2 regions of the Nostoc sp. ChiQUE01b genome follow, and region 2 is predicted to be linked to the other one. Evidence: predicted binding sites of a transcription regulator. Region 2 holds the regulator's gene; the other holds the start of a gene.

Region 1 (7,329 bases), on a different contig from region 2:
TAAAGAAGATAATAAAGATGAAGATGAAGTATTGAGAATGATCAACAATATTACTAATAGTGAAATAGTCAGAGAAATTGTCTACTACCAAAATATAGATCCTTGTGTTTATTATTTAAATATGATCGCAATTTATATATACAATATATTTTTTGTAGGCATTAAAAATAATACTTCCAATAAACCAGGAATAAATGATATAGTTAATAGTCTTTTGACTATGAATAATTCTCTTAATAATAAGAAAATAAAGATCAGAGAAGCATATAGTGAACAAAGAACTAATGAACAAAAAAAGAGTTTTTTTACTAAGATTGATTGGAGCAAGCAGCCAAAAAATGTAAAAACGTCTAAAATTCAAGAAATTCTTGATAGAATTGCTTCTATCTATCTAAAACTGACTGTTAAAGAAAGTGATAATTCCTATTATAATCGTAAAGGAAATAAGCAGCGAATTAATTTACTTCTTGAGGACATTGAGAAACTCAAGCATAATATTACTGATTTTCTCAATAGCCATGACGGCGAAATTGTTCTTCTTAGATCGTATCCTAGTGATGAGGTGCTTGAAGAAATACCAACACTGTCTAAATTAATAAATAATAGCCAGATAGGTGTATCTCTAGAGTTTGATAAGCTAACTTCTTCGCTGGTAGAAGTACAGTCAGGTAATAGTACAAAACGCTTGGATGAAATGCTAACTATAATGTGAATAAATACTTAGCTATTTGATTGTTAAAAATCATAAATTTTAGGTGATGATTTCGAGCAGCGTTCAAGGTGAAGGTAAAACGGGATAACCCCTTCTCAATAGACTAATTCTCAACTTCCGGTAACCAAATAATAAATGTGGTTCCTGGTCTATCAGGTGAAGTTAATTTAGAGTTGATTGCAGGGCTGAAAATCTCGATTTCGCCCTGCATTTGCTCTATTAATTGTTTAGCGATCGCTAACCCCAAACCTGTACCGGGGATTTCTGTTTGCGCTTGTACACCTCGATAATGGCGTTCTCCAAGATGTTCTAAATCTTGAGGTGGAATGCCAGGCCCGTTATCACTAATGACTATTCCCTGAAAATGAGCTTTTTCTTGCCCAGCCTGAATCAAAATTTTACCACCACTGGGAGTATATTTCAAAGCATTATCAATAATATTAGTCAATACCTCTCGCAATGCTTTGACATTGGCACGTACTAAGGATGAATTCTGTTGAATTTCAGTTATTAGTTTTAGCTTTCGCTCTTGGGCGATCGCTTTGGCTGATATTAATAATGGTTCTAATATATCTGCTAGGGAGCAGTCAACTGCTTTATCTCCCGTTCCCGGTAATAATAACGGCGGTTTAGCGGATTTTTGGATAGTTGCTTCTACAAATACTCCATCTTCCGGTAGATGTAGTGGTGCTAAATCTGCCTCTGTCAAGTCAATTACTTGCTCAAACTGTTGTAGTAATTCTTTAAGGCGATCGCTTTCTCTGACAATACTATTTGCCACATCTCGGTTAGCATCTGCTGGTCGTAGTCGCTTCAATAACAGTTTGCCAAAAGTCCGCAATGCTGTTAATGGGTTACGAAACTGATGCAACAGGTTATCTAGCAAATCCCGTTGTTTTTCTTGGATAATTTGTTGTTCATGCAACTGTTGCTCAAACCATGCTCGGCGCTGATCTAAAATACAAGCGATCGCTAATGTTTGGGCTATCCGTTGAATCTGACTTTGCTCGTGTTCATTCCATACCCGGTCTTTCCTACCTGTCACTAGTAACCCCATCATCACACCCTCATAAATCAAAGGTAAAACAATTTGGTTGCCACTAAGTAGGTATTCTTCTTTGAAATCGGGTTGAGACGCATCTGGTATCTCAGACTCCCGTGACGAAGTTGGAGATTCTGAACCTGCTGTCAATAACCTTCTCTGATGATTGGGTAATATAAACGCATTTCCAACTTGAAGTTGCTTGTATGCCGTCGCTTCAATAGTTTCCTCACCTTGGGGTAATAATGCTGTTTCCGGGTAAATCACCATAGGAATCAGTTTGGCATCGCCAGAAGGAGTATCTACCAATTCTTGTGTTAGGTATACAATACTTAAAGTTGCTCCTAGCCCTTGGGTTAGTAGCGCTATTTGCTCTCGACACAGAGCAAGAAAATCGGAACTGGCAGACATTAACATTTTTTAGCTTTTGCTCAAGATTATAGATTTTGAGGCATGATGTAAGAGAGGATACTTAATTTTTACCTCAGTTATTTCATAAAGCTTAACTAAAATTTTCTTAGAGATGGTTTGTACTAGGGGATTATATTCTTAGGTAATTTTATTTTCTCTATCTTCCAAAAATATTAACTTTCTTATATTAAAACGTTAAAAACTATTGATATTCTGAACTAGAACCTATATAATGACGACGGATTTTGTAGCTATCACTACAATCTATAGCTTGAAAGAGGAGGACAATAGGTTGGCAAGGAGACGCAAAAGAAAAAGTCGTCGTCGTCAGGAAGGACGGCGCATTCTGGAACATGTGCCTCAATATAGCATCGAAAGTGGCGAAGAAAAACCTGTGACAGCAGCGAGAAGGTTCATTCAAGCTGAAGGGATATTGCCACCAGCATTGCTACTCGTAAAGCGAAACGAACACACCACAGACCGTTATTTTTGGGCAGAAAAGGGACTGTTTGGTGCTCAATACGTAGAGGAAAACCATTTCTTGTTTCCTAGTTTGAGGGTGTTAGAACCTTCGCCAGGTCAAGAACCTCTTGCTTTAGCTAGTCGGTGAACCCATAGATGGTCATCTTGAGCGTTGAATGTGGCTCCTGACTACTATCTAACTGGCAAAATTGCTAAGTTTATGCAAAATTTAATTTTTTTTTAGTTTGTAGCTGATTTGCCAGTAAATCTAATCCAGGTAGTTGGAAAGTGAACCTGTTTCAAACCACGCTAGATTGCATGGGTTGATACTACTTTGATGATGCAGAAGGGAGTGCGTATAGAGCCAAGTGCGTCTAAAAGTGCTAGTGAAGTTGTGCTCTGATGCCGTAGATGGTTAAGTAAGCTCTGTCAATGAATTTGAGTTAATGAATTTAAATTTTTTCCCCATGACCAAAGTCGTGGGGAAAACTGACAAAGCAGCAGTCTTGATTTTCTCCTTCCTACTTTCCATAGCCTAAAGAGTAGGTCAGGTCAGAAGTCTGCATATCATAGTTAAGAGATGGTCGCAAAAATCAACAATTATTTCCCAGGCTTGAGCTGTAGAGTCCTCTGCAACTCGCTGAGTTCATCTCGATGGGCGACTACAGTGACTTTACTTGAGGAGGTTTGTTCGCTCTGAGTTGTTTCTACTTTGAGCGACACCTTCTCAAGTCTTCCAGATTTTTTCCAATAAAATAGACCACTTAAAGGCGACAGCAGTACCATCGCCAGAACAAGGGTACTGAGGCTAGGAAAAAGCAGGGATACAACCAGAGATAGACAAATAATCCCAGTAGCTGCCAGTAAAGTTAGAAATATAGCTAAGAACCAGCTGGGACGAACATTACCTTCAAAAGTTACCTGATTTTGTTCTCGGTCTACCACTGCCACTTGGTAAGACCGCGATCGAAAATACTCTTTTAATTGAGACATTAAAACAGCTTCATCTTGCTCAGATACTAGTTGGGCCATCTCTGTACGGTCTTTAGTCGAGGCACGAATAAAGAAAAACAGCCCAACCGATAACAACAAGGTTAGCAGGAACGTAGATGGCAGAATAGCAGTATCCATAACTAATTGTTAGTGTTTGACTGGAGGAGACTTATTCATTATCAATTATTTGTTACTTTTTCCTCCCGTTGATGTAGTCTTGCCAAAGAAAAGCTAAATCCTGAGCTTGAACTTGCCATTCGGGAGAAACTTGGTACATCCGCCTGGGGCGTCCACGTCCTTCGAGTTTCTTCCAATATCCAGTGATTGCCCTTTGGTCTTCCAGAAATTTGATTGCACTATAAAGTACGGTATCTGAAAGCCGATAGACGGGATACTTAGTTTCTAATTGCTCGATCAACTCGGTTCCGTAGGATTCACCTTGTAATAAAACAGACAGTATGTAACAAACTGCTAGTTCCTGACAAAGGTAAGTTGGCGGAGGATTCTCAAAAAATTGATATATATCCTCAAGTTTCATGGTTAGTGAATGGCTAAAAAAATGCCTTAGGGTAAGGTCTACAATCCTCGTAGTCAGTATATAGTGCTACTCTTAGATGAGTAATATATAAAGCTACTTAAGCTAAATTTCCAAAGCGAAAACACCAAATGATTGCCCACGCCTTTGAAGTTGTGGAACTAGTTTGTGAGTTTCAGGGTATAGGATAGTATTCTCCTACCCAAGCTAAATCAGGTATGGTGAGGAGGGAACAGACAGTGGGGAAGTCACTGTTTTGGTGTTAAGCGATGCCGAGTTTATTAGAACTGCTTAAGCAATAAGATGCCATCGAAGAAATTTTACAGGTAAAATGCTATTTTGTCTGTAAAACTTAATAAACACTTTGTTTTACAGTGATTTTCCCAATGCAAATTCTAAAATCTTAAGCTATGGGATATATCTGGGATCAAGCTGCTGCGTCAGTATACACACTTAAGCAGTAAACATTTCTGATTTCCTCGATCGCAGAATTTCTTGTCTTATTTGGCAAGTGTGATAGTAAATTTATCAAAGAAGGCTCTAAAGACTAGGAGAAAGAAGACAAAAGAGGGGAGACGTAGGGAAAGAACTCTCCCGTGTCCCATTGTCCCCTCGTCTTCGCGTCCTTTAATCAAGCACCCAGCACATTGGCTCGCTATGTCACAAACTCCCGATGCCCCATCATCTTCCTCTTCTCTTAGGGCAATTGCCCAAACTTTTCGCCTTACAGGTTGGATTAGCTTCTGGATTCAGCTAGTATTAGGCGTTGTTTCTAGCATAATTGTGCTGCTGTTCGCCATCTTTAATCAAAGAACTGGCAGTCCTAGTAATAATCCTGGGACTGGTTTTGGCGTATTTTTAGCAATTTGTGGACTGGTTGTTTTAGGTGGGGGGATTTATTTAGCTTACCGTTACACTAGGATTGGCAAGCAATTGGAATCCTCCAATCCCAGCAACCGGCCTCGGAAAAGCGAGACTGTGCAAGTATTACGCTTAGGGGTGTGGGTGAATTTAGGAGGAACGCTGGTGACTCTTTTAGGGGCGCAAGCGATCGTTGGAACACTGGTAGCACGATCCATATCTCCGCAAGCGATAACTACCCAATTTTTTGACCCTACCCGGATTATTAGCGGTCTAGATATGCTTGTAGTACAGGCAAACACCAACACTGTCTCAGCCCACTTTGCAGGGCTGGTGGCGTCACTTTGGTTACTCAACCGCATTAACCGACCTTAGAAAAGGGAGTCGGAAGAAAAGTTCAGTAGTGCTGAGTGCTGTTAGCGGAAGCGGGGCGTTTAGCCCGTGCTGAGTACAACTCCTAAGCGTTGCGGGGGGATTGAAACAAGGACATATTGTCTTGAAAAATCGCTCCACTTGGGGCTTTGCCCAAGACCGCGTTTTTCGCTTTTTTTCAGCATGAGTGTCCCCCTTAAAAAATATTTTTATTTTTTCACAAATAAATTTAGGGGCTTTAGACCCTATATGCCTAGTCTGTTGATTTTACTTTTGACTCTAAGCCGAGTTACTCAGCACTGTTTTGGTAATAGTCAAAAATCAGCAATTCTTTTGACTTCTTTTCTCCTCTTTTTCAGAGGTAGTATGGCAATAATTCAAATATGTTGATTTTACTTTTCCGAAATTATCAAAATACAGTGTGAAGACTAATACCAGTTACTTATATTAGCACCCATCTAAAGAGTGATATTAGAAGCGTTATTAGGGTGAATTAATTTTTATTGGAGGTCTTACACTATGAAAAAACTAGAGATATGGAAGTTTGGTATACAAGTAATTTTTAGCACATTGATGATTGGATTATGTAGTTCCCTAATCTTTATGGAACGCGATAATAGCCAAAACCAGGCAGTCTACTGGAGTGGTTTATCAGGTGTACTTGCCTACTGGCTACCCTCACCTGCAAACACTCAAGAGTCCAGAAAATCGGAAGATTAATACCAATAGGACTTACGCAAAACATAACGAAAGTAGCGGTAATTCATGAATTACCGCTACGCAATAATCAGGTTTTCAGCCACATCTTGCGTAAGTCCTGACCACATTTTGGATTTGAAATTTTTCTAGCCCTGGCTAGATTGGCAGGACAAAATTTTTATGGTTGCTTTTATGCTCATAGCAAGCCAAAATCAGTATATGCTGATGTGTTGGCAGGTAGATAATAGGCTAAAAACTGAGAAAAATCTGTGCTGGATATCAAGCAAATACGGGAAAATCCCCAATTAGTTCAAGAACGATTGAATAGTCGTAGTGGTAAATACGACATCGAGCCGATATTACTGTTAGATCGGCAACAACGGGAACTTGAGGGGACGCGTAGTCAACTCCAAGCCCGTAGCAACGAAATTGGTAAAATTGTCGGTCAGAAGATAAAATCTGGGATCAATCCTCAAGACCCAGAAATTCAAGCTTTGCGGGATGAAGGTAACTCTGTCAAAGCTACTTTGAGTCAACTGGAACCCCAAGAAAAAGACCTCAAAGCTGAAATTACTCAACTTGTGTTGGCACTTCCCAACTTGCCAAGCGACTCTACACCCTTTGGAAAGAATGAGGAAGATAACGTAGAAGTGCGCCGTTGGGGTGATGAGTACATTCCCCAAAATCCGAATATTCTCCCTCACTGGGAAATTGGCGAAAAGCTGGGTATTCTCAATGTTGAACGAGCTGTAAAAGTTGCTCAAAGTCGCTTTGTGACATTGATAGGTGCTGGTGCGGCATTGGAAAGGGCATTAATTCAATTTATGCTGACTTTCCATACTCAAGCTGGGTATGTGGAAGTCAGTCCGCCGCTGTTAGTTAATACCGAGTCATTGACGGCGACCGGTCAATTGCCCAAGTTTGCTGAAGAAAGCTTTAAATGTGCTGATGATGACTTATGGCTGATTCCTACAGCTGAAGTTCCAGTTACAAATCTCTACCGGGGTGAAATTCTCGCTGCTGAAGATTTGCCTATTTACCACTGCGCTTTTACTCCCTGTTTTCGCCGCGAAGCTGGTAGCTATGGGCGCGATATGCGGGGATTAATTCGCCTGCATCAATTTAACAAGGTGGAAATGGTGAAGTTTGTCGAACCCAGTACCTCTTTTGATGAATTGGAGAAGTTGGTAGGGAATGCAGAAGCAATTTTACAGGCGTTGCAGTTGCCTTACCGAGTAGTAA
Region 2 (7,329 bases):
GGGTCAATTTCCACCGCCAGCCGTGTTGCTCTTGCAAAAGCTTTAAATGTCGCTTCAATGATGTGATGGGAATTAATGCCATCCAGTTGCCGAATGTGCAGTGTCATCTGGCTATGGTTCACCAAAGCCACAAAAAATTCTCGCACTAACTGGGTATCATAGGTTCCTACACGCTGGGTAGGAATTTGCAAGCCATAGCTGAGGTGAGGCCGTCCAGAAAAGTCTAGCGCTACCTGAACTAAGGCTTCATCCAGTGGTGCAAGAAAACTACCAAAGCGGACAATGCCTTTTCTGTCGCCTAATGCTTGGTTCAAAGCTTGCCCTAAAGTAATGCCTACATCTTCGTTGGTGTGATGATCGTCAATTTCCCAGTCTCCCTTGGCTTGGACATCTATATCAATCAGCCCGTGGGAGGCAATTTGATGCAACATGTGATCCAAAAACGGAATACCTGTTGCTGCTGTGCAAGTTCCTCTACCATCCAGGTTGATGGTAACTTGCACATTAGTTTCACCAGTGGTGCGGTGAATAGTGGCAATCCGAGGGGTTTGGGTTAAGCGATCGTAGTTTGAATTTAGTTTGGTTGTTTGCATGGGGAGTGGAAGAGTTAAAAGTTAGGAGTTATGAGTTAGGAATTAAGAACTATGAGTTATGAGTTATAAATTTTTAACTCTTAACTCCTCACTTCTAACTCCTAACTTTCTCACCCTAACTCCTAACTTTATCGCGTCACATTCCCATAATTTCATATCCTGCATCTACATAGAGAATTTGTCCGGTAATGCCGCTGGACAAATCACTACACAAGAAAGCGGTAGCGTTGCCTACTTCTAGCTGACTGACGGTGCGTCGTAAGGGTGCTATTTCTTCTACATGATGAATCATATCCAAAATTCCACCCACTGCTGAAGATGCCAAAGTGCGGATGGGGCCTGCGGAGATGGCATTGACGCGGATATTTTGTGGCCCTAGTTCAGCAGCCAGGTAACGCACACTCATTTCTAACCCCGCCTTGGCAATTCCCATAACGTTGTAGTTGGGGATTGCTCTGACACCACCTAAATATGTCAGGGTGACGATGCTACCTCCCTCTGTCATCAAAGGTTTGGCTGCACCACTTAACTGCACCAGCGAGTAGGTACTAATTTCTAAGGCGGTGTTGAAGCCAGAGCGAGAGGTTTGGCTAAAATCTCCACTTAAATCATCTTTGCTGGCAAAAGCCAGACAATGGATGAGGATATCTAGCTTTCCCCACTGTTCGCGGATTGTCTCAAAGGTAGATTTAATTTGTTCGTCATCTTGGACATTACAGGGAAGAAATAAGCTGGGGTTAAGAGGTTCTACCAATTCTGCGACTTTTTTCTGCATCTTGCCGCGTTCATCCTGTAGGTAGGTAATACCCAGGTTTGCTCCAGCTTTGTGCAGCTGTTGAGCGATGCCCCAGGCGATCGAGCGGTTATTGGCAATACCTGTAACAAGGGCATTTTTTCCAGTCAGATTTAGCATATAAATTGTTAATGCGATCGATCATTAGGAGCATACTAGAATCTGAGGCACGTTTTGTCTTTGTTTTATACAGGATTGACAAAAATGAATATTGCTAAGGGTGTTTTCTATGAAAAAAATCTTGATTTTTTATAAAGATATTCTCAAGATATCTTTATTTGTTCTTCAAAAAACCTTTTGAATACAGCTATTGGAACTACTTATCAACAAGTAGTAGCTGAAAGGATCAACAATTATGTATCATTATAAACAAAGAGTTATGAAGAGATTAGTTTGAGTATAGGAAAGTACAGAAAGGTTGACGGTGCTTTATTCATTTTTCAGGTGTATTCTTAGGTAATCAGTTTTTGTTTTTCCGGCATTGGGTAGGGGAAGGGAGATGATCGTGACACAAGATAAAGCCCTAGCAAATGTTTTTCGTCAGATGGCGACCGGGGCGTTTCCGCCAGTTGTGGAAACGTTTGAACGCAATAAAACGATCTTTTTTCCTGGCGATCCTGCCGAACGAGTTTATTTTCTTTTAAAGGGTGCTGTGAAACTTTCCAGGGTGTACGAGGCAGGAGAGGAAATAACGGTAGCACTGTTGCGAGAAAATAGTGTTTTTGGTGTATTGTCATTGCTGACAGGAAATAAATCGGATAGGTTTTACCATGCAGTTGCATTTACCCCTGTGGAATTACTGTCGGCACCAATTGAACAAGTTGAGCAAGCACTCAAGGAAAATCCAGAATTATCAATGTTAATGCTGCGAGGTCTGTCTTCGCGAATTTTACAAACAGAGATGATGATTGAAACTCTTGCCCACCGCGATATGGGTTCTAGGTTGGTGAGTTTTTTGTTAATTCTTTGTCGGGATTTTGGCGTTCCTTGTGCAGATGGGATCACAATTGATCTGAAGTTATCTCATCAAGCGATCGCAGAGGCAATTGGTTCAACTCGTGTTACTGTTACTAGGCTACTGGGAGATTTGCGTGAGAAAAAGATGATTTCCATCCACAAAAAGAAGATTACTGTGCATAAACCTGTTACCTTAAGTAGGCAGTTCACATAAAAACAATTGGAGGAAGGGGAATCGGCGCGTGTTGTATTTTGAAAAATGACACTAATAGCTAGAGGTAAATCTAAAATTGAATAATTTCAGCTATTGCCAATTTCCACTTCTTTCCAGACAATGCTTAAAAGTAGTAGGCTGTATCTGGAAGGATTTCGGTAGCTAAAGATGACCACCGGATACATCCTCATCGCAGCAATTTTGATTCTGGGAGGCGTAATTGCCACTGTTGGCGATCGCATCGGCACACGAGTTGGCAAAGCCCGCCTCTCACTTTTTAAGCTTCGTCCGAAAAATACCGCTATACTAGTAACAATTTTTACTGGTGGTTTAATTTCCGCATCAACTTTAGGGATTTTATTCGCTGCCGACGAAGGCTTGCGAAAAGGAGTCTTTGAGTTAGAGGATATTCAAAAAGACCTCAGACAGAAGCGAGAACAGCTAAAAACCGCAGAAACTCAGAAAAGTCAGGTAGAGAGCGAGCTAAACCAAGCAAGAATTGCTCAAGCAAAGGCACAACAAGACTTGCAGGCAATTAATCAATCCTTGCAGACGGCAAATGCCAAACAGAGGGAAACGCAAGCCCAGCTGAACCGCACCATTAGTCAACAAGCCCAAACCCAAACTCAACTCCAACGCACTCAAGGTCAGCTAGATCGGGTGGTAACTCAATACCAAAAAGCCATAGCTGAATTGCAAAGTGTTTACAACCAGAGAAAGGAACTACAGGCGGCAGTTGAACTACTGAAGACAGAACGCCAACGGCTTTATGCGGAAGCGAAAAAAGCCATTGACGAAGCCAAAACAGCAATTGAAAAACGCGATCGCGAACTTGCTAACCGTCAAGAAGCCATAGAACAGCGCGATCAAAAAATTTCTCAACTCGATCAACTAATTCAAAAACGTAATGTCGAAATTACAGCGCGAGAGCAAGTGATTGCCAAACGAGAATCGCGCCTCAAAGAATTGGAAGCACAACAGGAGGAACTAGAACAGGAAGTTGCCAGACTGGAAAAATATTATCAGTCTTACCGCGACCTGCGTTTGGGCAAGCTGGCCTTAGTTCGTGGTCAAGTTCTGTCGGCTGCTGTAATTCGTGTTACTCAACCTGCTGCTGCTCGTCAGGCAGTGGTACAACTTTTACAAGAAGCCAATCGCAACGCCAACCTTGAATTAAGCGAGCCAGGAGCAAATCCGGCAAATTTAGAGCTGCTGCGCGTGACCCAGGATAGAGTCGATCAATTAAGCAAGCAGATTGGCGATGGTAAAGAATATGTCGTGCGAATTTTCTCTGCTGGTAATTATGTTAGGGGAGAAAAGCAGATAGAATTTTTCGCGGATACAGCCCAGAATCAACTGGTTTTTTCGGGAGGCGCGGTGCTAGCCACGACTACTGCTGATTCCAAAACCATGACATCTTATCAGTTACAGCAGCGGCTAGAAATACTGATTTCTGCTTCCCAATTTCGGGCCCGTAATGCCGGAATTGTCGAAAATGTGCAAGTAGAGGGGACTTTTCTGCGCTTTGTCAGCCAACTAAGACAGTATAATCAACCCTTGGAGATCAAAGCAATCGCAGCAGAGGATACTTATACAGCCGGGCCATTGAGAGTAAAATTGGTGGCAATAGTTAACGGAAAAATTATTTTTAGTACTTAAAAAATTATTTGCACACTGTTGTTAGTAAGATTTAAACATATTGAACAGCAGCCAGAATAGTTGCTGTAGCTGCATTTTTTATTTAGCAGACACTACGCCCAGCAAGATCCCTGTAAGGGTACATTTCTAATTTTTAATTTTTAATTTATTATGAATTTCCGTGAATTTTCACCAACCCAACCAGTCATCTTGGGGTTTGATCCAGGTCGAGATAAGTGTGGTTTAGCGGTGATGGGACTGGATCGGCAACTGTATTATCATCAAGTCGTGCTAGCAAAAGAGGCGATCGCTACCATTGAGACACTGCGTCAAAGGTTTCCGATCTCTTTGATGGTCATGGGCGACCAAACTACAGCCAAACAGTGGAGAGAGAAATTATATCAAAAATTGACAGAACCGTTGAGTATTATTTTAGTGGATGAGCGCTACACAACCTTAGAAGCACGCGATCGCTATTGGCAAATGTTTCCGCCCAAAGGGCTAATCAAGCTATTACCACAGGGTCTACGACAGCCTCCAAGACCCATAGATGACATTGTTGCTATTCTCTTAATCGAAAGATACTTAAATCGCCTCACGGAATCAGCAATGAGGAGTAAGGAGTGAAGAGTCAAGTCAATAAGTTAGGAGTTATAGCAGTCGAAGCATAGGTTAGGACTATGTTGGTTGCTGAAACCTTTGATAATACTGAGTTTCTACTCAGCACTCAGCACTCAGCACTCAGCACTTTGCTATACTAAGCTGCTCCACATCTTTACTACATCTTGTCTCCTTTGTGTCTGTTGTTCTGTCGTTCAATGAAAAGGTAATATGAACACAAATAATACACATTTTCCCGCTGTTCAGTTTAGAATTGCTAGACCAACCGACAAACTGGCAAAAGTGGTTGAGTTTTACGAGGATGGCTTGGGATTGAGAAAGCTGTACTCGTTTGCAGAGCATGATGGATACGATGGAGTCATGTTTGGATTGCCCAACGCTCAATACCACCTAGAATTTACAACTCATAAAACTGGAAGTACCTGTCTTGCTCCAACAAAAGACAACTTACTGGTACTGTATATCCCCGATCTACAAAAAATAGCACAAATCCAAAACCGTCTTGCCAGTTTGGGATATCCCGAAGTTGAGCCAGAAAACCCTTATTGGAAAGGCAAAAGCGTAACGATTGAAGACCCTGATGGTTGGCGTGTAGTGCTTTTCAATGGAAAGTTTAAAATGGAGTGAACAGCAGCACAACTCAATTTCTCAAGATGTGTTTAGCTGATCTTCACAACTTATAACTCCTAAAGTTCTGCTCGAATCGTAAAAGCATAGTCTCCTCCAGGCTCTAGCTGGTAATCTTGTTGCTCCAAGAATCGACCGAGGGGTTCTTTGATTAAGGCGCGACCTTGGGAAGGCTTGACGGCAAGTTCCCCCCGGCGAAAATGCCACTGGAAATGCCACTCAAACTCACCCGCACTCACTTCACCCTCAAGGAAGCCGTGTTGCCAGGATTGGCGGGTAATTCTGACATGGGCAATGGTTTCTGGCAGACGTTTTGCACTCACAATGCTTTATGTCAAGTGTGGAATAACAGCCGATGATGTAGGCTACTTATTTTATTTACCAAACATATCTTAATTAGACAAACTGACAAAGTGGGTAGTTGTGTTTATAAACAGGATGACTTCAGTATACTGAAGTCGCGCGTTACCGATAGCTTACCCCTATGGGAAAGCAAACTATGCATAGCGTCTTGTACAAAAGCATTAAGAAGTCTTAGAGCATCACAGTTGATTGTAGAGATGAGAAAATAAATCAAACGAAAAATGCTAATTTTTTCATTGCTTCTAGCGATCGCATTTCAACTACTGGTACATTTCAGGAATCGTTCCCATTCGCAATGTGAAGCAGTCTCTAGCGTAAATACCCAAATTAGCAGTGTCCAACACTTCTATCATAATTGTGTCACTGAAAGTCTTTGTTGCGAAGCCCACAGTATATTTATGCCGCAAGATAGCTGTTTTTTGAATCTATATGTACTCCAAATGCTGGGCAAAAGTACCTGAAGCATACAATAAATTAAAAACTACAGATCAAAAGATTTCGTAAATTACACATAGACGCTTGTACGATCCGGCAGTGCTACTAAAACAACTATGTCGAACAAGAATGCCTAGAAAAGCAGGAGAATGTCTTGTGGAGTCTTCATAACAAACTAAAAAACGGCTTTTTATAAGTTAGTAGCTTCTAAGTGTATTTTCATAAATAACTTTATATATTTTGGCATTTCATTTAGTTTTACTGCCTCAATAATTTGTCAATAATGATTTAGGTATAACTATTATTTATTACTATGTATGCGATGCTTAACTCCCTAACTCAAGTAAGATGTGCGCTCACTATTAAAATTGATATTATATTTCTTAAAGGTAAATTATTTCAGTTTACGTAACGAGGTAAGTAATGGCAATTAAATTGAAAGTTACCAATCTTAAAGGTAATGAGTGCGCCCAGAAAATAACTAAATCTATTCAGACTATGGAATCTGATGCCAAAGTAGATGTGAACGTTGATACTAAAACTGTCACTGTAGACACTACGGCTTCTGAAGAGTCAATTAAACAGATAGTCCAATCTGCTGGTTATACTATAGAGGGCTATTAACTAAATCTCTAAATTTTCTAATAAATTTAGAGGAAATAATTTAGCCAGCACAATTGTTTAATGATATTTACGTCCGTTTGACGGACGTAAATGTTAATATATTACTTTATTTGATTGCAATTATTCATCCTCTGATAGCATGGCAAAGGGATATAAATATTGGTAAGCATCAATAATAATTAAATTCACCAAGACCAGAATAAAACATGACTTTCAGAAAATTAAATGCTAAATCTCATCTTAGTAATCATTATTAGGTAGAAAGAGAAGTAGACTGTAAACACTGCAAGCCACCATTGAACGCTTAACCAACCTAGAGATAATTTGAATCAGGGAATGGGGATTGGGATTAGGAAATAATGACAAATGACAAATGACAAATGACAAATGACAAATGACAAAACCAATAGAAGTCCGCAATCCCCGAACTGGCAAATTTGACTACGTAATTATCCCACCGCCTC

What was found. Region 2 encodes NtcA, which controls nitrogen genes in cyanobacteria. Its sites were predicted from a motif close to TNTGTANNNNNNNNTACANA; they were not measured.
Region 1: the regulator NtcA is predicted to act here: its motif matches at 2,410-2,429, upstream of RMY63_RS04720 (DUF3155 domain-containing protein).

The regions. Positions count from the first base shown of each region.
Region 1 covers NZ_JAVRBM010000004.1:175,164-182,492, forward strand. Annotated here, with positions in the region: gene RMY63_RS04710 (protein kinase domain-containing protein) at 1-712, shown strand, start outside; gene RMY63_RS04715 (GAF domain-containing sensor histidine kinase) at 816-2,171, opposite strand; gene RMY63_RS04720 (DUF3155 domain-containing protein) at 2,458-2,775, shown strand; gene RMY63_RS04725 (cofactor assembly of complex C subunit B) at 3,228-3,758, opposite strand; gene RMY63_RS04730 (PadR family transcriptional regulator) at 3,811-4,158, opposite strand; gene RMY63_RS04735 (DUF3611 family protein) at 4,813-5,391, shown strand; gene RMY63_RS04740 (hypothetical protein) at 5,908-6,108, shown strand; gene serS (serine--tRNA ligase) at 6,357-7,329, shown strand, end outside.
Region 2 covers NZ_JAVRBM010000008.1:168,411-175,739, forward strand. Annotated here, with positions in the region: gene hisB (imidazoleglycerol-phosphate dehydratase HisB) at 1-593, opposite strand, end outside; gene fabI (enoyl-ACP reductase FabI) at 730-1,506, opposite strand; gene ntcA (global nitrogen regulator NtcA) at 1,886-2,557, shown strand; gene RMY63_RS08355 (DUF3084 domain-containing protein) at 2,726-4,216, shown strand; gene RMY63_RS08360 (Holliday junction resolvase RuvX) at 4,367-4,822, shown strand; gene RMY63_RS08365 (VOC family protein) at 5,027-5,443, shown strand; gene RMY63_RS08370 (DUF3146 family protein) at 5,503-5,766, opposite strand; gene RMY63_RS08375 (heavy-metal-associated domain-containing protein) at 6,665-6,865, shown strand; gene RMY63_RS08380 (aldehyde dehydrogenase family protein) at 7,260-7,329, shown strand, end outside.